DNA from 4 places in the Alcanivorax borkumensis SK2 genome. Region 3 is predicted to be linked to each of the others. Evidence: predicted binding sites of a transcription regulator. Region 3 holds the regulator's gene; each other region holds the start of a gene.
What was found. The regulator sigma-54, encoded in region 3, starts transcription at its own class of promoters, with help from an activator protein. The targets are predictions, from matches to a motif close to TGGCACNNNNNTTGCTNT.
Positions count from the first base shown of each region.

Region 1: a site for sigma-54 is predicted at 1,368-1,385, ahead of ABO_RS05720 (circularly permuted type 2 ATP-grasp protein). Genes of this name have one in related genera too.
Region 2: a site for sigma-54 is predicted at 3,539-3,556, ahead of ABO_RS04395 (CmpA/NrtA family ABC transporter substrate-binding protein). Genes of this name have one in related genera too.
Region 4: a site for sigma-54 is predicted at 1,672-1,689, ahead of nirB (nitrite reductase large subunit NirB). Genes of this name have one in related genera too.

Region 1 covers NC_008260.1:1,256,393-1,261,979, forward strand. Annotated here, with positions in the region: gene ABO_RS05715 (hypothetical protein) at 1-756, shown strand, start outside; gene ABO_RS05720 (circularly permuted type 2 ATP-grasp protein) at 1,450-2,895, shown strand; gene ABO_RS05725 (alpha-E domain-containing protein) at 2,889-3,824, shown strand; gene ABO_RS05730 (transglutaminase family protein) at 3,815-4,612, shown strand; gene ABO_RS05735 (proteasome-type protease) at 4,632-5,351, shown strand.
Region 2 covers NC_008260.1:944,115-949,701, forward strand. Annotated here, with positions in the region: gene ABO_RS04370 (hypothetical protein) at 1-142, shown strand, start outside; gene ABO_RS04375 (DUF2939 domain-containing protein) at 243-776, shown strand; gene ABO_RS04380 (DUF2971 domain-containing protein) at 867-1,682, shown strand; gene ABO_RS04385 (YbfB/YjiJ family MFS transporter) at 2,051-3,205, opposite strand; gene ABO_RS04395 (CmpA/NrtA family ABC transporter substrate-binding protein) at 3,725-5,086, shown strand; gene ABO_RS04400 (ABC transporter permease) at 5,116-5,587, shown strand, end outside.
Region 3 covers NC_008260.1:609,454-615,040, reverse strand. Annotated here, with positions in the region: gene ABO_RS02890 (KpsF/GutQ family sugar-phosphate isomerase) at 1-230, shown strand, start outside; gene ABO_RS02885 (KdsC family phosphatase) at 231-734, shown strand; gene lptC (LPS export ABC transporter periplasmic protein LptC) at 731-1,288, shown strand; gene lptA (lipopolysaccharide transport periplasmic protein LptA) at 1,263-1,862, shown strand; gene lptB (LPS export ABC transporter ATP-binding protein) at 1,859-2,584, shown strand; gene ABO_RS02865 (RNA polymerase factor sigma-54) at 2,722-4,185, shown strand; gene hpf (ribosome hibernation-promoting factor, HPF/YfiA family) at 4,296-4,595, shown strand; gene ptsN (PTS IIA-like nitrogen regulatory protein PtsN) at 4,611-5,084, shown strand; gene rapZ (RNase adapter RapZ) at 5,191-5,587, shown strand, end outside.
Region 4 covers NC_008260.1:1,225,470-1,231,056, reverse strand. Annotated here, with positions in the region: gene nirB (nitrite reductase large subunit NirB) at 1-1,633, opposite strand, end outside; gene ABO_RS05605 (NarK family nitrate/nitrite MFS transporter) at 1,956-3,425, shown strand; gene ABO_RS05600 (bifunctional protein-serine/threonine kinase/phosphatase) at 3,511-5,217, shown strand; gene ABO_RS05595 (DUF1285 domain-containing protein) at 5,291-5,587, opposite strand, start outside.

The sequences.
Region 1 (5,587 bases), 650 kb from region 3:
CTATTGATGTCACTGGGGGGGCTGATACTGCTCGTTCGGCGCTGGCGCCATTTAAACAAGGGCAATGGCGTGCGTCGTTGGCATCGCTGGTTGACTCTGGTCGGTGGGCTCTCTTTGTTTGGCTTTGCCAGCAGTGGTGTACATGTGGCGATTGATAAATTGAATCCGCCGCAATGGATAGATTTTCGGGATGACACGCTAATAGCAGTATCTTCATTGGCGACGAATCCGCTGATGCTAATGGATCGTGCAGTGGCGGTACGGCCGGTGCAAGTGGGTGACGACGTGTTGTGGCAATTCCAACAACAGGGTGAGAACGGCGTGACGGCACTGCAGTATGTTAATGCCGTGAAGGGCGAGAAGGTGACCGGTGCCGATGAAGCCTATGCGAAGAAACTGGTAGAGCGCTTTGTGGGTGAGTCCGTTGAGGTCCGAGACACAGAGCTACTTACGAAATTTCGTTTTGATTATCCTAGTGTCTACAAGCGTTTACCGGTGCGCAAGTTGTCGTTGGTGAATCAGCCGCAGCTGGCCATGCTGGTGGAAACTCGCAGTGGCCATATGGCTAACGAAGTCACTCCTTCTTCCATTCTACGTGCACTGCATTTCATCAATTTACATAAGTACCATTTCGTGGGCCGCCTAGGCCTATCCCCCCCGCAGCGAGATGCCGTAATGGTGGTTCTGGTGTTGCTGATCCTTGCCGCACTGGTGTCCGGTATGCTGCTAGCTTGGAGGAGATTGGGCAAAGGTTAAGCGCGTTGGCTGGCGACCAGCTTATCGCTATTGCAGCACGTTTAACCTGTGCCAGTGTGGCCACCCAGTCCCTGGGCCGTTTCTTCGGCCCGGGAGCAATTTCGCGCTACTTTTGAGTAGCGCGACACCTCTTGTGCCTCTTGGGCAAAGCTACTCTGCCGAAGGGGGTGGCTATCGACAATGCGGGAGTGTTCGCTATGCAGCACGCTCACGCTACCGGTGCTGAGTCAGATCCCGTTCCGTTGTTACTGTTTGCGTGATCACCATTGTGTGTCTTGCACGCTCGCTGATATCTCCCTGTCATGGCGTTGATGTAGTGTGGTTCCTTGAATTTTCGGTTCAACTCGCCGTTTCCTGTACCGCGGCAGGGATTATCTTGTTCCTAGCAATTTTGATGGAGCAGGGCAGGGCGTTGCCTCCTAGCCACAGCCAGGCCTTAAGCGAGTTCGAAGGGGTATAGAGCCCGCATCAATCACTTCGCCACCAGCCTGGTAATGGTGATGATGGTGGCCAGAATAGTGCATTAAAGCCATGTGTTTTTTTGCTTTGCACTTTATTGGCCCTTGGTAAGCCTCTGTGGTGATTTTTTACAGGCTAATGGGGGCATGTTTTGGCACAGGACTTGCTGCTTTATGCATTAGCAATACAAAAAGGACGATGCTTTTAGCGTGCTTCATTAACAGGGACGATGCCATGCGTTCATTACAGTTGCCGGCAGTGCCCGGTTTCGATGAGATGATAGCGCCGGGCGGTGAGGTGCGACCTCACTACACGAGCTACCATGATTGGTTGCTCCGACAGGACCGAAGCTTACTGCTACGTAAGCGCAAGGAAGCAGAGCTGCAGTTTCATCGTGTTGGGATTACGTTCAATGTTTACGGCGAGGAGAGCGGCACCGAACGACTTATCCCGTTTGATACCCTGCCGCGTGTCTTACCTGCCAGTGAGTGGAGTTTGTTGGAACGCGGTGCTATTCAGCGTGTTCAGGCACTGAATCTATTCCTGCATGATATTTACCACGACCAGAATATTATTCGCGACGGGCGTATTCCCGCAGAGCAGATTTTTGGTAATGCCCAATATCAGCCCTGTATGCAGGATGTTGACCTCCCCAATCAGGTCTATTCGCAAATCAGCGGGGTCGATCTTATTCGGGATGGTGAAGGATCTTGGTTTGTATTGGAGGACAACCTACGTACCCCTTCGGGGGTAAGCTACATGATTGAAAACCGGCGCATGATGATGCGCCTTTTTCCTGAATTGTTCGCCGGGCAGAGCGTGGCGCCAGTTGAGCACTACCCAGCATTGTTGCTGGAGACATTGCAGCAAAGCGCCACTCACAGCCATCCCTGCGTTGTGTTACTTACCCCGGGGCAGTTTAACAGTGCTTATTTTGAGCATGCCTTTTTGGCCCAGCAGATGGGTATCGAATTGGTAGAAGGCGCTGATCTGTTTGTAAAGAATGGTTATGTCTATATGCGGACTACCGCGGGCCCGCAGAAGGTGGACGTGATTTATCGGCGTATCGATGATGCGTTTCTTGATCCACTCGCGTTCCGTTCGGATTCCATGCTCGGCGTTCCCGGATTGATCTCGGTTTACCGTCAGGGGAACGTGGTGCTGGCCAATGCGGTGGGTACCGGAGTGGGCGATGACAAATCTATCTATCCCTATGTGCCGGATATGATTCGATTCTATCTTGATGAGGAACCGATTCTCTCCAATGTCCCTACTTGGCAATGCCGAAAACAGGACGATCTGAAGGTAGTGTTGGAAAAATTACCGGAACTGGTTGTTAAAGAGGTTCATGGCGCCGGTGGTTACGGGATGTTGGTGGGGCCAGCAGCCAGTCAAACAGAAATTGAATCGTTTCGAGCGCGGCTGTTAGCGGATCCCGATAATTACATTGCACAACCCACTTTGTCATTGTCTACATGCCCGGTGTTTGTTGACGAAGGTATTGCCCCTCGACACATTGACCTGCGACCTTTTGTGCTCAGCAGTAACGAACCCCGAGTCGTACCCGGTGGGCTGACACGGGTTGCGCTTAAGCCCGGTTCCTTGGTTGTTAATTCCTCACAGGGTGGTGGTACCAAGGATACTTGGGTTTTGGAGAGCGGGGAGGACAGCACATGCTGAGTCGTACGGCATCCGACCTATACTGGCTATCACGTGACGTCGAACGGGCAGAAAATACCGCCCGGGTGCTGGACGTGGTGTGGAATCTGTCACTGATTCGTTACGCGGTCGATACCCAGCAGGAAATTACGGCGCCATTGTCCATTACCGGTACCTGGGATGACTATAGCGCCCGTTATGGCAAGGTAACCACGAATAATGTGCTGTACTTTTTTACCCTTGACCCTGACAGCCCAGCCAGCATTTATTCCTGTCTTCGCCAGGCCCGAGCCAGTGCTCATGCGGTGCGAGGAAAAATCACTTCAGAAATGTGGGAAAGCGTTAACGGTACTTGGCTAGAGCTCAAGGAAATCAGTCAAACCGGGCTGCAGAATTATGGCGAAACCGCTTTCTTTGAGTGGGTGAAAAATCGATCACACCTGTTCCGTGGGGCTACCTATGGCACCCTGATGAGAAGCGATACTTTTCGTTTTTTACGCTTGGGGACCTTTATTGAAAGGGCGGATAACACCGCTCGTATTCTCGATGTTAAACACCGGGAAGAAGAATCGGAGAGTGACTCCACGGTGGATTATTACCGTTGGCATGCCTTGCTACGTTCATTGGGAGGGTACGAAGCTTTTCGCGAAATGTTTAGTGAAACTATTAATGCCGAGCGCGTTGCCGAGTTGTTGATTCTCAGGCCGGAAGTTCCCCGGTCGTTGTTATCGTGTCTGCAAATGTTGTGTGAGCTTCTGCCTGCCATTGAAGGAGAGGCGGGACTTGAGGCTAAACGCTTAGCTGCTGTGCAACTTGCTCGTCTTCAATATGGCGACATGGGGCATATTCTTGAGATTGGACTGCATAACTACCTGACTGATTTCTTGCGCCGGATTAATGAACTGGCTGACACCATTCAGAGTGAATACCTGGAGCTGGTATGGAATTAACAATACGACATAGCACGGAATATCGTTATTCGGAACGGGTTAAGCACAGTACCCAGTACCTGCGGCTGACCCCCAGACCTTCGCTACGACAAAAAGTGCTGAACTGGACAATGGACTTGCCTGAACATGCGGAGAAAGTATCCGATGGGTATAACAATATCCTCCACGTGCTTACTCTGGATAGGCCCCACCAGGCTATTAATCTGACGGTACATGGACAGGTTGAGATTACGGATGAGGATAGCGAAGATGCCGATCAGCGCCTTTCTCCGCTGGTCTTTACACGTAATACCTCGTTGACAAAGGCGGATGATTGTCTGGAAGAGCTAGCTCACCGATATGATGGCATGTCAGCGGAGCGCCATTTGGAAAATCTGAGCGAAGCAATACTTAGTGGCATGCCTTTTACACCAGGGGCAACACACGTAGGAAGCCGTGCCAGTGACGCCTGGAGCTTGCAGAAAGGGGTGTGCCAGGATCATACCCACGTATTTTTGGCGTGTTGCCGTGCACTGGGAATGCCTGCGCGTTACGTTAGCGGTTATCTGTATAGTCGCGATTCAGAGCATGTGGCTAGCCATGCATGGGCTGAAGTTTGGCATGATGACAGTTGGCATACCTTCGATGTTACCAATCAAACCTGTTTGCCGCGCCAGCATTTGAAACTGGCGGTGGGCATGGATTACCTAGATGCTTGTCCTGTTCGTGGCGTCCGCTTCGGGGGTGGGGTAGAGTCGCTCGAAGCTGTGGCATGGGTTAGCGAGACCGTGCCTTCACAATCTCAGTGATGACACGGAGTAGCTCGGCATGACGTATTGTGTGGCCATGGGACTGGAGCAGGGGTTGGTCTTTGCGGCTGATTCACGAACCAATGCCGGAGTAGATCAGATCGCTACCTACCGTAAACTTCACAAGTTTGAAGTAGCAGGCGAGCGCGCTGTTGTGATACTCAGCGCGGGCAATCTGGCAACGACTCAGAGTGTGATCAGCCTGCTTAATATGCGTTTGGGTAGTGATCGGCCTAATCTTCATGGCGTGTCTTCCATGTATGATGTTGCCAGTGTGGTGGGCAGCACGTGCCGGGAAGTGATTATGCGTGATTCTGGGCAAAGCCAAAGCAGCGTAAATTTTGGCAGCAGTTTCATTGTTGGAGGCCAAATACAAGGCGAAGCTCCACGCCTTTTTCTTGTTTATCCGGAAGGCAATTTTATTGAGAGCACTCGGGATACTCCCTATTTCCAGATTGGTGAAACCAAGTATGGCAAGCCAATCTTGGACCGTGTGGTGGACTATTCGCTTTCGCTAAAAGATGCAGCAAAATGTGCACTTATTAGCTTGGATTCTACTATCCGTTCTAACTTATCGGTTGGCTTACCCCTTGATGTGTTGCTCTACCAGAAAGACAGCCTCAGCCTGAATAATCACCACAATGTTACGGAGAACGATGCGAATTTTCGCGCCCTGGGTGAGGCATGGTCGCAAGGACTACGGGAAGCTTTTTCTTGTTTGCCCGATGTGCAGTGGTAAGTCATCGGATTGAGCCTACAAACCATTTTCCAGAGGCACCCCGAATACAGTTACACGTCTGCAGCAAGAAAGCGTTGGGCTACACTTCAGAAGAGGGTTGGCTGAGATTACTGGCTAAACCTGACCCTAGTATGGCGAGGGGGAGTCCTGCTGTGGGGGACTGGCGTGGTCAAAAAGCGAAATAGAGATGGCCGCACCCTGGTTTGGGTGCGGCTTCTTAGTATTAATACGCGCAT
Region 2 (5,587 bases), 330 kb from region 3:
AAATACTGCTGAGCGTTTCCAAAAAGACTACGAAGTAGCTATTCACGAGGAAAGGTTTAGCGTTAATGCTCTTTGGGGGCAGCGACAGCTAATCAGAGATAAAATGGAAGCAAGATATGGTCGTGCAATATTTTCCACATAGCCATAACAATCGCAGGCAATCCGACGCCTTTTTCATTCCGCCTCCGGCTCCATTACAAAGCCGCGGTTGCTGCGGGCGTTAGCACTCAAAAGGGGAAGTTATGAGCAAGGGGAAAGTAGCTTTAGGTATTGCATTGGGGCTGTTTGCTATCTACGTGGTGGCTGCGCCTTTCATTACCGTGTATCAAATGAAATCTGCCGCAGAAAACTATGATGGGGAGGCCCTTTCCGAACACATTGAGTTCCCTAGTGTTCGTCAGAGCCTAAAGGACCAGATGAATGTTATGTTCGCGAAGCAGATGACGGAAGACGAGGAAATGAAAGACAACCCGTTTGCGGTGTTGGGAGCGGCGTTTGCGGGAGTGATGGTCGACAAAATGGTGGATGCCTATGTCACTCCGGCAGGCATCACTCAGCTAATGGCAGGCGAGAAGCCCCAGCCGGGAGCGGGACAAGGTGACGACAGTACTGGCAGCGCGGAACGCAACCCATGGGAGGATGCTTCTATGTCGTACGAATCTTTCGATAAATTTGTTGTAAAGGCCAAAGGCGCGGACGGTGGAGATGGAAAGTTTGTCCTTCGCCGACAAGGCATTGGCTGGAAACTCACAGAGATCATCATTCCATTGGAATGAGTGCTAACAAGTGCATGCCAGTTGGACTGGCTTTCCGCTGCGCTCCAAATCAGCCACAAATGCGGGCGTTAGCTTCTTTCGAGGGATTTCATGATCCTATACAAGTACATGTCATTCGGTGCCGCGCGCAAGGTTATAGAAACCTTGTCACTAGGATTTTCATGCCTTGAAGACTTGAATGACCCTTTTGAATGCACAGCCTTTGGTTTTAAAGACAATGATGAGGCTGCTGTAAGCGCGAAAATTGCCACGGGTGCTTGTAGAAACCGTTTCTCAAAAAAATACGGTGTCTTATCTTTGACTCGTCAACCTTTAAATGCGCTTATGTGGTCACATTATGGTGATTCTCACCAAGGGGTAGTTCTTGGTTTTGATTGTGATGCGGCCGGGTTTTCAGATCTGCAAAGCAACGTAATTCCAAGCCAGTATGGAGAGATGATCTACTCAGCTACGAAGCCGCATAAGGATCTGGCTGTAATTAGCGAGCATGAGCTAATGGATATAGGTGGCAGCCTTCGCTTTGATTCAAGTGCGTTCAATCTAATGAAGAGAGCTTTTCTATATAAATCTCTTGAGTGGGCATACGAAGAAGAAGTCCGTGTCGTTAAAAATATAGAAAATCTTCCCTTCAGTTACCATACCGGTGGTGGGCGTTACAGGGAATGGAATAAGGTGACGGTATTTGGCCGACCTTTATACTGCTTCTCAGTGCCAGGGATCTCGCTTAAAGAAATTTATTTGGGTAGGCATATATATAGAAATGTTACCAAGAGAGCCTCTGTTACCGATGAAGAATTGAGAGGTGTGCTTCAGTCCTGGGGGAGAAAAGATATCAAGATGATGCAATGTGAACCAGATGTTAACTCCTGGAGCCTCGTTGCAAAACCATCTATCAATAAAAGCTAACTAGTGGATGTTGCCGGACGTTCCTACGCTGCGCTCCGGCACGCCGCAAAGCCAGGCGTTAAATAAGCGCAGGAAGAAATTGAAATCGAGTTATTGGGCTATACGGATGAGTTACTGCAGGTCGATAACCCGCAAAGCCCCCGAAGTCACGATATCTAGCTTCGCTATCTGAGCTGAGGGCTATAGCGCATTTTCTATTGGCTTTTGCCGACGAGATTGAAATCGAAGGGAACCAATTTGGACACGAGCATTTCGAATTCGGTCCCAGGATAACCCAGTGTTGGTTGTTTTAAGTCCTGATACCGCGTGGGGAGCACCGCTAACAGCTGAAAGCCACCTTTTCTGTCAGTGCGTTCCTGCGCCAAACCCTAAAACCGTTCCTTTCCCAGTGGCATCAACAGCACCGCTGCGCCTATCAACGCCACTGCTGCGCCGATCAACCCGGGCGAAAAACTCCCTCTGCTTTCCAGTAACCATGCCGTGACTACTGGCCCCAGTATCTGCCCGACCCCATAGCAGGCGGTTAATGCGCCTAGGGCGGCGCTGGCGGCGTGGGGGGCCAGTTGGCGGGCGCAGTACATGCTTAGGGCGACCACGGCGGTAAAGGTGCCGCCTACCAGCAGGCCACTGGTGACCAGCCCGGCCAGACCGGGGAGCCAGGCGGGAGCACTCACGCCTACGGCCTGCACTACCAGCGCCATCATCAAGGCATTGCGCTCGCTTGTGTGGCTGGCCAGTTTGCCCCACAGCAGGTTGGCGGGAACGGCAGCCAGGCCCACGGCAAGCCAAGTATAGAAGGCGGCGCTGTCCAGCCCAGGCAGTTGTTGTTTGGCGATCACCGGCAGGTAGGTGGTGCTGGTGATGTAGCCGAACCCGGCGAGAGAATAACTGGCAATAAGGAAGCCCAGAGCTTTGCGGTTTACCGGTACCCGGGTATGGGCATGTTCACTGGCGTGGGGCAGGGCGGGAATCACACGCAGAAACGCCATGAAGACAAGTGCCAGCGCGCCGCAGGAAAACCACATAAAGGGATAGCGGCCTTGCAGGAACTCAACCAATGCTACGGTGAGGGCGGCGATGCTGATGCCCAAGCCAATGCCGGCGTAATGGATATTGCCTAACCGGGCGCGCAGGTGATTGGGCAAGGCGCCAAGCACCAGGGCAGAGCCGTTGACCATGATGATGGCGCTGGCGATGCCGGCCAAGAAGCGGTTGATTGCCCAAGGAAGAAACGTCTCGCTGAGACCCATCAATAGGCTGCTAACCACACTCACCCACAGTGCGACCCAGAAGGCGCTACGTGCCCGGTGAGAGGGGACGGCCATGGCAAGCATGGCACCCAGCAGGTAACCGCCGTAGTTCACCGCCGCTAGATAGCCGCCACTCACCGCCGTTAGCGCTGTGTCAGCAATCATGCCGGGCAGGGCAGGGGTAAAGAGAAAGCGGCCAATGCCCAGGGCAATGACCAAACTGAGGGCGCCGGCCAGGGCAATGCGCAGGGCGTCGTTGTCGTGTTGGGCCATAAGGGCTCGGTCTAAATTAATGATGGATGGCTGCGGTCATGTGCCGGGCAGCCTAGCAGGTCGGCGCTTGTTGCTCTGCACCTTTCAGATGATGTTCATTATTTCTCTCAGTGATAATGGGCCTTTGGTCGCAAGCGGTGCGCATTTTTTTCACCATACTGGCGCAAAAGCGGGTTTTGTGGGGGGTGATCGGCTATGCAGCACAACAGTGATGCATTTTGGTGAGAACGAAATGATTCACAATAGTGCTGTTTGTGCAATTTATGGGCGTGGCCATCGTTTCTGTAGACAGCATTAATCGTTAAGTTATTGAAAGTATTGTGTTTTCAAAGTTGGCACAGCAATTGCCTTAGTGGGTACATCACAGCAACAGTGTTGTGACCCAAATACTTCTTCGTGATCAATGGCGATCACGATCAGATTCGAGCAAAGGCGCTCATGGCATCCGGTCAACGATGACAGGATTCTCTGAGCGCTTTTTTTATGCCAGCGCGATAGCAGGCAAATGAGGGAAGACGGATGAAAAAGTTTATTCGCATAGCAATTACTGCACTGACGGTGGGGCTCTCGGCCAACGCCATGGCGGAAGATTCTGTGGGCTGGCCGGAAAAGGCTGATCTGAAGTTTGGCTTCATCAAGCTGACCGACATGGCGCCGCTCGCTGTGGCCTACGAGAAAGGGTTTTTTGAAGAAGAAGGTTTGTTTGTGACCTTAGAGGCCCAGGCCAACTGGAAAGTCCTGCTAGACCGGGTGATTGACGGTCAGCTGGATGGGGCGCACATGCTGGCAGGCCAGCCGCTGGGGGCGACTATTGGCTACGGCACCGAAGCGCACATTGTTACGGCGTTTAGCATGGACTTAAACGGTAATGGCATCACCGTTTCCAATGCGGTGTGGGAGGAAATGAAGAAGAGCATCCCGGTGGAGAATGGCAAACCGGTGCATCCGATCAAGGCGGATGCACTCAAGCCGGTGGTGGAAAAGTACAAAGCTGAGGGCAAGTCTTTCAACATGGGCATGGTGTTCCCGGTATCCACTCACAACTACGAGCTGCGTTACTGGCTGGCCGCCGGTGGCCTCAACCCGGGTTTCTACGCCCCACACAAGGGCGACACCAGTGGCCAGCTGCAGGCTGACGTATTGCTGTCGGTTACCCCGCCACCACAAATGCCGGCCACCTTGGAAGCGGGCACCATTTACGGTTACTGCGTGGGTGAGCCTTGGAATCAGCAAGCTGTATTCAAAGGTATCGGTGTGCCGGTAATTACTGATTACGAAATCTGGAAGAACAACCCGGAAAAAGTGTTCGGTGTGAGTAAGGGTTGGGCAGACAAGTATCCCAACACCCATATCCGTGTAGTGAAAGCGATGATTCGTGCGGCCAAGTGGCTGGATGAGAACGACAATGCCAACCGCCCGGAAGCAGTGAAGATCCTGTCTCAGCCTAACTATGTGGGGGCGGATTATGACGTGATCGCCAACTCAATGACCGGGACCTTTGAATATGAGAAAGGTGATAAGCGTGAAGTGCCGGACTTCAATGTGTTCTTCCGCTACAACGCTACCTATCCATTCTACTCCGATGCCATCTGGTACCTGACGCAGATGCGTCGCTGGGGCCAAATCAGCGAATCCAAACCGGATAGCTGGTACATGGATATCGCCAAGCAAGTGTATCGCCCGGACATCTATGCCCAGGCGGCTAAGGCGCTGATTGCTGAAGGCAAGATCTCTGCGGATGAGTTTCCTGACTTCGCCACCGAAGACGGCTTTAAAGCACCGCAAAAAGGCTTTATCGACAACATCACTTACGACGGCCGCAAACCTAATGCGTACCTGAAGAAGTTTCCGATTGGTCTGAAAGAGGGCGACGCGCTTTAACAGCGTGTCTCCTTCAAGGAGAAGCAATCATGGTGACCCTGACTTTCCCAACTTGGATGGAACCCTACCGTGCGCTGGCTACCGGCAAGATGTCCGGTGAGCAGTGGCAGGCGTTGCTGCGCCAGTTGATCTGGCCGGTGATGGGCATTGCCGCCTTTCTGTTGCTCTGGCAGCTGGCGGCCCAACGTATCGACACGTCGTTGGGGCAATTCCCGGGGCCAGCGGATGTTTGGCAGCAGGCAGGGTCTCTGGTGGATGAACATCAGGCGTCCCGAGCGAAGGAAGAGGCGTTTCACGAACGCCAGGAAAAATACATTGCTTCGCGTCTGCAGCAGCAGCCGGACTGGGAGCCGGTCCAACGGAATTACACGGGGGCGCCGACCTTCTTTGATCAGATTGGCACCAGCTTGATCACGGTGATGAGTGGCTTCTTGCTGGCATCATTGATTGCGATTCCTCTCGGTATCGTCATTGGTTTGAGCAGCACTGCGTATGCGGCTA
Region 3 (5,587 bases):
CTGATGGTGACTTGCGCCGCATCCTCGACCGGGACATCGATATTCGAAAAGCCACCATTGCCGAGGTTATGGTTTCTGATCCAATCACCATTGCCCAAGGTCATCTAGCCGCTGAAGCTTTACAAATCATGGAAAACCGCAAGATTAACGGCTTAATGGTTTGTGACAGTGATGGCAAACCGCTCGGCGCTTTCAACATGCAAGACCTACTGCGCGCGGGAGTAGTGTAAATGGCCATGCAACTGCCCCCTATAGATGTCCAGAACTTGCGCTTGATGGCGTTTGACGTGGATGGTGTGATGACCGATGGCCGTCTGCTGTTTGGCCCCAACGGCGAAGAGCTGAAAGTTTTCAATACCCTGGATGGCCACGGCCTGAAAAAGCTGGCGGCCAGCGGCGTCACCCTAGCTATCATTACCGGGCGCAACTCGCCCATGGTGGCCAAACGCGCAGCGGACCTGGGCATCAAGCATGTTATTCAAGGCCGCGAAGACAAGGGCGTCGCCTTGGAAGCTCTGGCTGACTCGCTGAACATGCGCGCCAGTGAAACCGGCTACGCTGGTGACGACGAACCTGACGTTAGTGCCTTGCTCTGGGCGCAACTGAGTTTTGCCCCAAACAACGCCCACGACTGCGCCAAAAATGCGGCAAATCACATCACTGTCCGTCGCGGTGGAGAGGGTGCGGTACGGGAAATCTGTGACGCCATTCTTGCCCTGCGGAGCCCGGCATGAAACGTCAGGGGCTATTAAGTGCCACCGGCATTCTGCTGCTGGGGCTGGTGATGCTGATGACCCTGCACGAGTGGGACAGCGCTCTGCCTGGCCAAGACAATGCGGTGGCTATGGCACCGGCAATCATTGCTGACCAGGTTAGCGCGCGAGCCTTCAGCGAAAAAGATGGTAGCCTGCAGTACCACTTAACTGCGGACAGTTTAGTGCAGTTCGACCACAATCCGCTCACCAAGATGCAAGCCCCAGTACTGATCATGGCCAACGACAAAGGCAGCTGGACCATCACTAGCGAGCAAGGCATCGTGCAAGAAGACGGCGACCTGATCTCTTTTCTTGGCAAGGTCAATGTGAATAATCCGATCCAGAAAATGACCGTGAATACAGAAGAACTGCATTTCAACAGCGACACTAACATCGCCACCACCCCCGGCGACGTAGAAATGCGGTTTGACTCCGGCCAGACCCGTGCTGGCGCCCTGGAAGCAGATCTCAACAAGGGCGTTCTGGAACTAAAACAAGGAGTAAAGAGTGAATTTGAAGCACCGGCTTCATAGCACCTGCAATCTCGCCGTACTGGCATTGCTTATAGCTTTCCCCTTGGGCGTTCAGGCCGCCCCCATGGAAGGCACGATCCAGGTCACGGCAGACAACGGTCGTTTCGAGCAGAGTGCCGGCAGCGGCGTGTACAGCGGCAACGTGGAACTGATTCAAGGCAAGCGCAAACTGTTTGCCGATGAAATGCGCATGTTCACCCAAAATAGCGAGCTGGTTCGGGTGGAAGCTACCGGCACCCCGGTGCGCATGGAAGAGGGTGAAGGCCTTAACGCCCACGCTGAAAATCTGGTTTACAATATTAAAGCTCGCACCTTGGTCCTGACCGGCGATGCCTACATCGAACACCAGGGCAACACTTTCGAGGGCGCCAAGGTAGAATACAGCCTAGACTCCAAGCGAGTGGACGCCAGCAGTGAAGGTGACCAACGGGTGCGGCTGGTAATCCCCGCCGAAAACCAGACAACCAATGCCCCTGTCGACGCGAATATTGAAGCGAATAACAGCAACCCAAACGACACCCAAAGTGAAGGCAGCGACAGCGCATCACCTAAGGCGGAGCCCAACACACCATGAGCCATTTACGCGCCCATCACCTAGCAAAAAGCTACAAGGGTCGCCGGGTTATCGAAGACGTTTCCCTGGATGTAGAAGCCGGCCAAATTGTCGGGCTACTGGGGCCCAATGGGGCCGGCAAAACCACCTGCTTCTACATGATTGTTGGGCTAGTGGAGGCCGATGCCGGTCGCATTGAAATCAACGACACGGACATTACCCACCTGCCTATGCACGGTCGCGCCCAGCGGGGGATTGGCTACCTGCCTCAAGAAGCCAGTATCTTTCGCCGTCTAACGGTGGAAGAGAACATCATGGCCATCCTAGAAACCCGCAAGGAGCTTAGCAAAGCAGAACGCCACGAGCGCATGGAAGGCCTGCTCAAGGAATTCCACATCGGGCACATCCGCGATTCGCTGGGGATGAGCCTGTCCGGCGGCGAGCGCCGCCGCGCGGAAATCGCCCGAGGCTTGGCCACAGACCCTGACTTCATTCTGCTGGACGAACCTTTTGCTGGCGTTGACCCCATCTCGGTTAACGACATCAAAGGCATCATTCGCCACCTCAAAGAACGCGGCATCGGCGTCTTAATCACCGACCACAATGTACGCGAGACCCTGGATATCTGTGACACCGCTTATATCGTCAGCGCTGGCCACATCATCGCCTCCGGTGACGCGGATATTATCCTTGCCAACCAACAAGTGCGAGACGTCTATCTGGGCGCCGATTTCAGACTATAAGGTCCGCCGCAAATCCTCTCTTCTATTGTGACTTGCGGTCATCCCTAGCACACAGTTTCACCTGGCACAAATATTGCTTAGCGTGTAGATAGACTGCTATCCTGGGTTTTTTGGGGACTAGCAGAATACTGAGCAGTATGAAGCCCACACTACAATTACAAATTGGCCAGCAGCTCACCATGACACCGCAGCTGCAGCAGGCCATTCGCCTCTTGCAGCTATCCACTTTAGACCTGCGCCAGGAAATCCAGCAAGCAGTAGAGAGCAACCCCCTGCTGGAATTGGCAGACGATTTCGGTGACGATGCCCTCCCCGAGCATGACGAAGAACGTCAGGATGAAGAGCTCGACACCGACCGTGATAACGCCCTAGAAGAACTGATACAAGACGAGCCCGAGGTGGAAACCGAATGGGATGACGTCTATTCCGGCCAGAGCACCAGCAACAGCGCCGCACTCCCCGACGATGCCGACGAATGGCAGCAACGACACGCCGTTTCCGGCAACTTACAGGACCACTTGCTCTGGCAGCTAAACCTCACCCCCATGAGCGATGTAGACCGGATAATCGCCATAACGATTATCGAGTCCCTGGACGACCGTGGTTACATCACTGCCCCCCTAAGCGATATCGTCGACATGGTGAATGCCCAGCCAGACCTACTCACCGAAGGAGACGAACTGGAGCACGATGAAGTGCTTGCCGTGCAGCACCGGTTGCAACAGTTCGACCCGGTGGGCGTCGCCAGCGTCAACCTAGCTGACTGCCTCGGCGTCCAGCTGCGCCAACTGCCAGCGGACACCCCATTGCGCGACGAAGCCTCTGCCCTACTGGAACATCTGAACCTACTAGAAAAGCACGATTACACCGCACTGCGCCGCACCCTTCAACTCTCTGAAGAGGTCCTTCTAGAGGCTTTATCCCTACTGCGCACCCTGGACCCAGCCCCCGGTGAGCAAATTGGCGAACCTCAAGTGGACTACGCCGTTCCTGACGTGATCGTCCGCCAACATCAAGGTCGCTGGCAGGTGAGCCTAAACGACGACGTCCTTCCGCGGGTCAACCTGCAACAGCAATACGCGAGCATTGCCCGTACCACCAGCGGTGAAGACGGGCAATATTTGCGCAATTGCGTTCAAGAAGCGAAATGGTTCATCAAGAGCCTGCAAAGCCGCCACGACACTTTGCTCAAGGTGGCCACCCGCATCGTGGACGTGCAACAAGGGTTCTTCGATTATGGCGATGAAGCCATGAAACCCCTGGTTTTGGCGGATATTGCCGATGCTGTTGAAATGCATGAGTCAACCATCAGCCGGGTCACCAATCAGAAATACATGATGACACCACGCGGCGTCTTTGAGCTGAAATATTTCTTTTCCAGTCATGTGGGAACCGACGGCGGCGGTGAGTGTTCCTCCACTGCTATTCGTGCCATTATTAAGAAACTGGTCGCTGCAGAGAATCCCCGCAAGCCACTCAGTGATAACAAGCTGGCGAGCTTGCTCAATGAGCAGGGAATCAATGTAGCGCGCCGGACCGTCGCCAAATACAGAGAAGCGATGAGAATACCGTCTTCTAGCGCCCGTAAACGTTTAGTGTAGAGCGCCAGAACGGACCCAGGAACGCGGGGAAAACCTTGCGAGGCCAGCCTGAAAGGCTGAATAAACAAGGTCTTTATCCCGGGTTTCTCAAACAGGTAAAGGAGCCAGCCATGCAAATTAATATCAGCGGTCATCACCTGGAAATTACCGATGCCTTGCGCACTTATGTGGGAGATAAATTTTCCCGCCTTGAGCGCCATTTCGACCAAATTACCAGCATCCAGGTGATTCTTTCCCCGGAACCCAAAAGCCACAAAGCCGAGTCCACAATTCATATTTCCGGGGCCGATGTCTTTGCCACCGCTGAGGCAGATGACATGTATGCTGCGATCGATAAACTGACGGACAAATTGGATCGTCAGATTCTTAAACACAAAGAAAAAGCCGTCAGCCACAAGCACGGTCACTAACCCAAAGCGACAATTATGCGAGTTCGCGAACTACTGACTCTGGCCCGCACCCATCACGGCGTGCAGGCCAGCAGCAAGAAACAACTGCTTGACCAGGTTGCACAGCTGGCAGCTGCCAGCTGTGGCAGCCTTAATGAGCAGGAAGTCTTCGACGCTCTGGTCGCCCGGGAAAAACTGGGCTCCACGGGCATTGGCGAAGGCATTGCCATTCCTCATTGTCGACTAGGACATTGCCAACAGGCTGTAGGCCTGTTGTTAAAACTAGAAACCCCCATTGATTTCGACGCCGTTGACGGTCAGCCTGTGGATTTGGTGTTTGTATTACTCGTCCCCCAGGACAACCCGGAACAACATCTCAAAACCCTCAGCCATCTGGCCTCCCTGTTCAACGACGAGACTTACCGTACAGAACTGCGACGCAGCATTGACAACCAGCAGCTCTACCAGGCGGCGATAGAATCTGAGGCAGAGTTACGATTGGCATCATGAAGCAACACAGCAGGCTCTCGCGCATTATGCCGCGCATCCAAAACACGTCCTCACCTATCGGTCTTGCGTTCCAATATACTGCGAGCCACCCGCGAGCGGTGCAACCATGAAACTCACCATTATCAGTGGGCGCTCCGGTTCAGGGAAAACCACCGCGCTGCAGGCACTGGAAGATCAAGGCTTTTACTGCGTCGACAACTTGCCAGTCGGCATGCTACCCACCCTGGCAAAACAACTCAGTGAAGGCGACCCCCCAATTGAGCGGGTCGCCGTTGGTATTGATGCTCGCAACCTCCCCGCCCAGTTACTGGCCTTCGACAACATTCTTCACGCACTTAATGAACAGCAGGTTCGCAGCGAAATCATCTACTTAGATGCGGATGATCACACTCTTCTTACTCGCTTCAGCGCTACCCGTCGCCGCCACCCACTGGGCACCGATCAACGCTCTCTGGCCGACGCCATCGGCCATGAACGTGAGCTACTGGCCAACATCCGCCAAC
Region 4 (5,587 bases), 620 kb from region 3:
CAGCATGGGGTTTGTTGAGCACCCAGTCGTTCCAGCAGGAAGCCAGCACGTTGGCCACGGTCGGTTTACAGATGTCACAACCATCGCCGCTACCATGGGCTTCCAGAAAGGCATCAAAAGTGGTGATCTGGCCGACGCGTACCAGGTGATAGATTTCTTGACGGGAATACGGAAAGTGTTCGCAGAGATGGTTGTTCACTTCCACACCGCGTTTTTCCAGCTCACTATCCAGCACCTGTTTCACCAGCGCGGAGCAACCCCCACAGGTAGCCGATGCCTTGGTGCAAGCTTTCAAGTCACCCACGGTCTGGGCGCCATCGTCGATGGCCGCACACAGGTCGCCCTTGGAGACGTTATTACAGGAACAAATCTGCGCCGAATCGGGCAATGCATCGGCGCCCAGCAGAGGCGCGCCGTCCGACACCGGTGCCACCAGGGCCGCCGGATCACCGGGCAAGTCCATTTCATTCAGGCAAAGTTGCAACAAGTTACCGTAATCGGCAGCATCACCCACCAACACCGCACCCAACAGTTTCTTGCCACACGCGCTGATCACCGCTTTTTTGTAGATACCCGCGGTTTGATCCATAAACACGGTACTGCGGCAGCCCGGCGTGCTGCCGTGAGCATCTCCGATGGATGCCACATCCACGCCCATCAGCTTCAGCTTGGTGCTCATGTCCGCACCGGCAAACTGCTTTTCTGCTTTTCCTATCAGATGTTCTGCGGCCACTTCTGCCATCTGGTAACCCGGCGCCACCAGCCCGAAAATGCGCCCTTCCCATAGCGCCACTTCACCGATCGCATAAATATGCTCGTCGGAAGTGACACATTGGTTATTGACCACAATGCCGCCGCGCTCGCCGATGGCCAGCTCACAAGCCCTGCCCAATTCGTCCTGAGGACGGATCCCGGCGGAGAAAACAATGACATCGGTTTCCAAATACTTGTCGTCACCGAAGTTCATTCGATGAGTGCAGGTTTCACCGTCGACAATATCTTGTGTACCGGTGCTAGTGTGCACGGTGACACCCAGCTCCTGAATCTTGTCTTTCAGCAAGCCGCCGCCAAAATCATCCACTTGCACCGCCATCAGCCGGGGAGCGAATTCCACCACATGCGTTTCAAGCCCCAAGTCATGAAGCGCCTTAGCCGCTTCTAAACCCAGCAACCCTCCACCGACCACGGCGCCCACCTTGCCGTTCTTGCTGGCAGCAATCATGGCATCCAGGTCATCAATGGTGCGGTACACAAAGCAGTTGTCGCGGTCGTTGCCGGGAATCGGCGGGATGAAAGGATAGGAGCCGGTGGCCAGCACGACCTTGTCGTAAGGCAGGGTTTCACCCGTATTGGTGGTGACCGTTTTGCCCGCGCGATCAATCGCGTTGACCTTGGTGTTAAGTTTCAGCGTGATGCCGTGCTCTTCGAAAAACCCTTCCGGCACTAGCGACAGGTCGTCGGCGGTCTTGCCGGAAAAATAACTGGTCAGCCCTACTCGGTCATAGGCCGGCAGCGGCTCGGCACACAGTACCGTAATATCAAAGTGCTCTCGGCCACCCAGGGCTACCAGAGACTCTAGATAACGTTGTCCGACCATCCCGTGGCCGATCAGAAGAAGTTGTTGCTTTGCCATAAGGCTCACCCTCGCGGTGCGTAACTGACACCACCACTACAGCAAGCCTTATGCCAACTAACTAACCCATTGAAATAAATAAGGTTATTTCCTTTTTTATCAAGTAATAACAAAAGCCCTGCTTTCTTTTAATGCGCCGGTGCACGAGAAAAAGGCACTTTCTTGTGCACCGTATTGACCCAAAAACGCTCCCCTTTTGCGCACATATTTTCTAATCGCCTCTCTCTACCAAGAAATACTCTATTAAAAACATGAACTTAATCACATGGCACAGGAGTTGCTCAGGCTCTCTTATCGTTAATCGCCCATGCATGGAGATTTCATGAGCGCTCAAAACCTGAATCTATTGAACCTGTCCCAGCCTCGTATACGGTTACTGCACCTAAGCTGGGTTGCCTTCTTTATTACCTTTGTGGTGTGGTTTTCCCACGCCCCATTAATGGGGCACCTTCGCGAGGCTTTCGACTTGAGCGCGGAACAGGTCAAAGCATTGTTGATCCTTAACGTGGCATTGACCATCCCGGCCCGGGTGGTTATTGGCTCCCTGGTCGATCGCTTCGGGCCACGCCGGGTGTTTGGTCTGCTGCTGATACTGGCGGCCTTCCCCTGCTGGGCATTCGCCCTATCCACTACCTTTGAACAACTGGCCGTTACACGTTTGCTTATGGGCTTTGTTGGCGCTGGCTTTGTGGTCGGCATTCGCCTGATTAGTGAATGGTTTCCTGCCCGGGAAGTCGGCCTAGCAGAAGGCGTTTATGGCGGCTGGGGTAACTTTGGTTCTGCAGCAGCAGCGATTACTTTACCAACCATCGCCATGCTTTTTGGGGGCGAAAACGGCTGGCGCTGGGCCGTTGCCAGCACCGGTGCGGTAGCAATGCTATACGGTATCTTTTTCCTGTGGTTCGCCCGCAATACTCCCGCTGGCTCCTCCTACTTCAAACCCAAGAAAGCCAGCGCTCTTGAAGTCAGCACGCGAAAAGATCTGTTCTTTTATCTCTTGATGAGCCTGCCACTTTATATTGCCCTGCTGGTTATTGTCTGGCGCCTTGGGCCAACCAATCTTGATCTGTTCGGGGGGACTACCCAAATTCTACTGGCGGCGTTGATTATCAGCCTTGCGATTGTGCAGTTAGGCCAAGCCTGGCGCGTGAATCGCGACCACTTGAAAGAAGGCGTTGCCGAGCACGATCGCTACAGTTTCAAACAAGTGGCCATTCTCGACCTGTCTTACATGGTGACATTTGGCTCTGAACTAGCGGTGGTTTCCATGCTGCCGCTTTTCTTCAGTGATACGTTCAGCTTGTCTGCGGTTACCGCTGGCCTGCTGGCATCCGGTTATGCGTTCATGAATCTGGTTGCACGGCCCGGCGGCGGCTGGGTATCGGACAAATTCGGCCGCAAAAAGTCTTTGGCCATCCTGTTGTGCGGGTTGATGGTAGGTTATGGCCTGATGAGCCAGATCTCCGGCACCTGGCCCATCGCCCTAGCCGTTATTGCCACCATGTGCTGTTCCTTCTTCGTTCAAGCTGGCGAAGGCGCGGTCTTCGCCACCGTACCGTTAATTAAACGTCGCCTCACCGGCCAAATTGCCGGCATGGTAGGCGCCTATGGCAATGCGGGTGCGGTGATTTTCCTTACCGTGCTGACCTTCGTGGAACCGTCTACTTTCTTTCTGGTCATTGCCGCCAGTGCCGCCGTTGCCTTGGCCGCCGTACAATTCCTAGATGAACCCAAAGGTCACATTGCAGAAATTGATGAAAAAGGCGAAGTGCAGCTCATCAAAGTGAGTTGATGACACCCTTTGAGTCCGGGCACGCGGGAACTCCTGTTTGCTCGGACCACCGCTCACAACACGCTATCGGTATAGGAGCACAAGAATGGAAGTGTCCACCGGCCCCGCTGGCAACGCCGACACCATGGTCGAACCCGAGTTGCACCCCCGCGTACGGATCGGGCAATTCAGTGACAGCGGCCCCAAGCTGCACAACCAAGATGCCTTGGCTATGCAGGTACCGGAAGGGTCACTGCTGCGCACCAAAGGCATTGTCGCAGCCCTGGCAGACGGCCTATCCAGTGCCGGTGCCGCTCGAGAGGCAGCAGAGTCCTGCGTGCTGGGTTTTATCAATGATTACTACGCCACTCCATCGTTATGGAGCGTACCGCGCTCTGCGCAACGTGTACTGGAAGCCCTGAACCGTTGGTTATGTCGCCAGACACTGGCTGGCGACAGCCATCTCTGTACACTTTCTTTGCTGATTTTACGCTCGCGCACCGCGCACATTTTTCAGGTTGGCGATTCCCGCGTATGGCGCATGCGTCACAACAGGCTAGAATGCCTGACTCGCGATCACAGCCGCCGAATCGGCGCAAACCGGCAAGTGCTCACCCGCGCCATGGGAGGAGATACTCGTCTGGACGTGGACTACAGCAGTGTAGATTTACAGGTGGGCGATATTTATCTCTTGTCCAGCGATGGTTTACACGGTTTCTTGGCCCGTTCACGGATGCAAAACATTTTGCGCGAAACCAACCAACCAGAACTTGCTGCCAAAACGTTGGTGCAAGCTGCGTTGGCTAACGGCAGCGACGATAACGTAAGCTGTCAGGTAATACATGTTGACGGGCTACCGGACGCCAGCGCCGATGAAGCGCTGAAACAACGTGGTAGCCTGCCACTCCCCCCTCCGCTTTCCCCCGGCATTAAAATTGACGGCTTTACAGTAAAGCGTGAGCTTTACGCCAGCGTACGCAGCCACCTTTATCTGGTGGAAGATAAGAAAGGCAACGCCTCGGTACTGAAAACACCATCGATCAATCTGGAAGATGATCGTGATGCACTGGAACGCTTCGTCATGGAAGGCTGGGTGGGTAACCGGCTACGCAACCCGCATTTATTACACGCCTTGCCGCTACCCGAAAATACGTCCTGCCTTTACCAACACCTGGAATTTATCGACGGTGTGACACTGCAACAGTGGCTCAGGGAACACCCGGACGCACCGGTTGAAGAAAAACTATATTTAGCAGATCAACTGCTCAACGGGGTGCGTGCCCTACACCGTGCCGATGTGATTCATGGTGACCTGAAGCCAGATAACATTATGGTAGACACTACTGGATTGGTGCGCATTGTGGACTTTGGTAGCTGCCATTGTCGTGGAATGGAACAAACTGCCGCCAGTATTCCTTTAGGCACCCTGCATTACAGCGCGCCAGAACTGGCAGAAGGCGAAGCTCCAAGCGAGCAAAGCGATCTATTCTCCATCGCGGTGATCATTCATGAAATGCTGACGGGCACCCTGCCTTGGCAAGGTCGCTATGAAAAAGCCTCACACCTGCCCCTTCCTCCATTGCAAAGCCATAACGCGTTTATCCCGCTATGGATCAACAACGTGCTAGAACTTGCGCTACAACGGCAGCCTAAGCTCCGCTTTACCGATGCAGCAGAATTTCGCGATGCTCTGCGCCGCCCCGTTCGTAGCAATAAACCTGTGGCAGACACTAACACCCAGCAATTAAGAATGTGGAAAGGCGCCGTAATCGTACTGGCTGTGCTGTTGCTGATCAGCGTAACACTACGCTGATCAGTCAAGAGTGGGGTGTAATCAGATTTGGCTACGGGGCTCACCCGATAATGTTTACACGAGAGGTCAGCGGTTAATCTGCCAAGCTACCCAGAGCGAACGTTTTACCGTTGCTGCGTACTTGCAGGATATCGCCCTGTTGCTCGGCCCAATCGACCAACTGATAAAACGCTGAACGCCCAATCAATGCCGTCAGATTGTCACGCACACACAGGTAAGGGGAAGGCTCACCGGTCTCGCTATCGGTGTTAACCCAGAGGGGATGGTCGTCTCCGGCAACCACATGGCTGCCCACATTGGTGGTAAACACTAATTTTGTGGTGCCACCTTCTTCTACTTGCTGCACTTGCGTCGCAACAAACGGCGCATC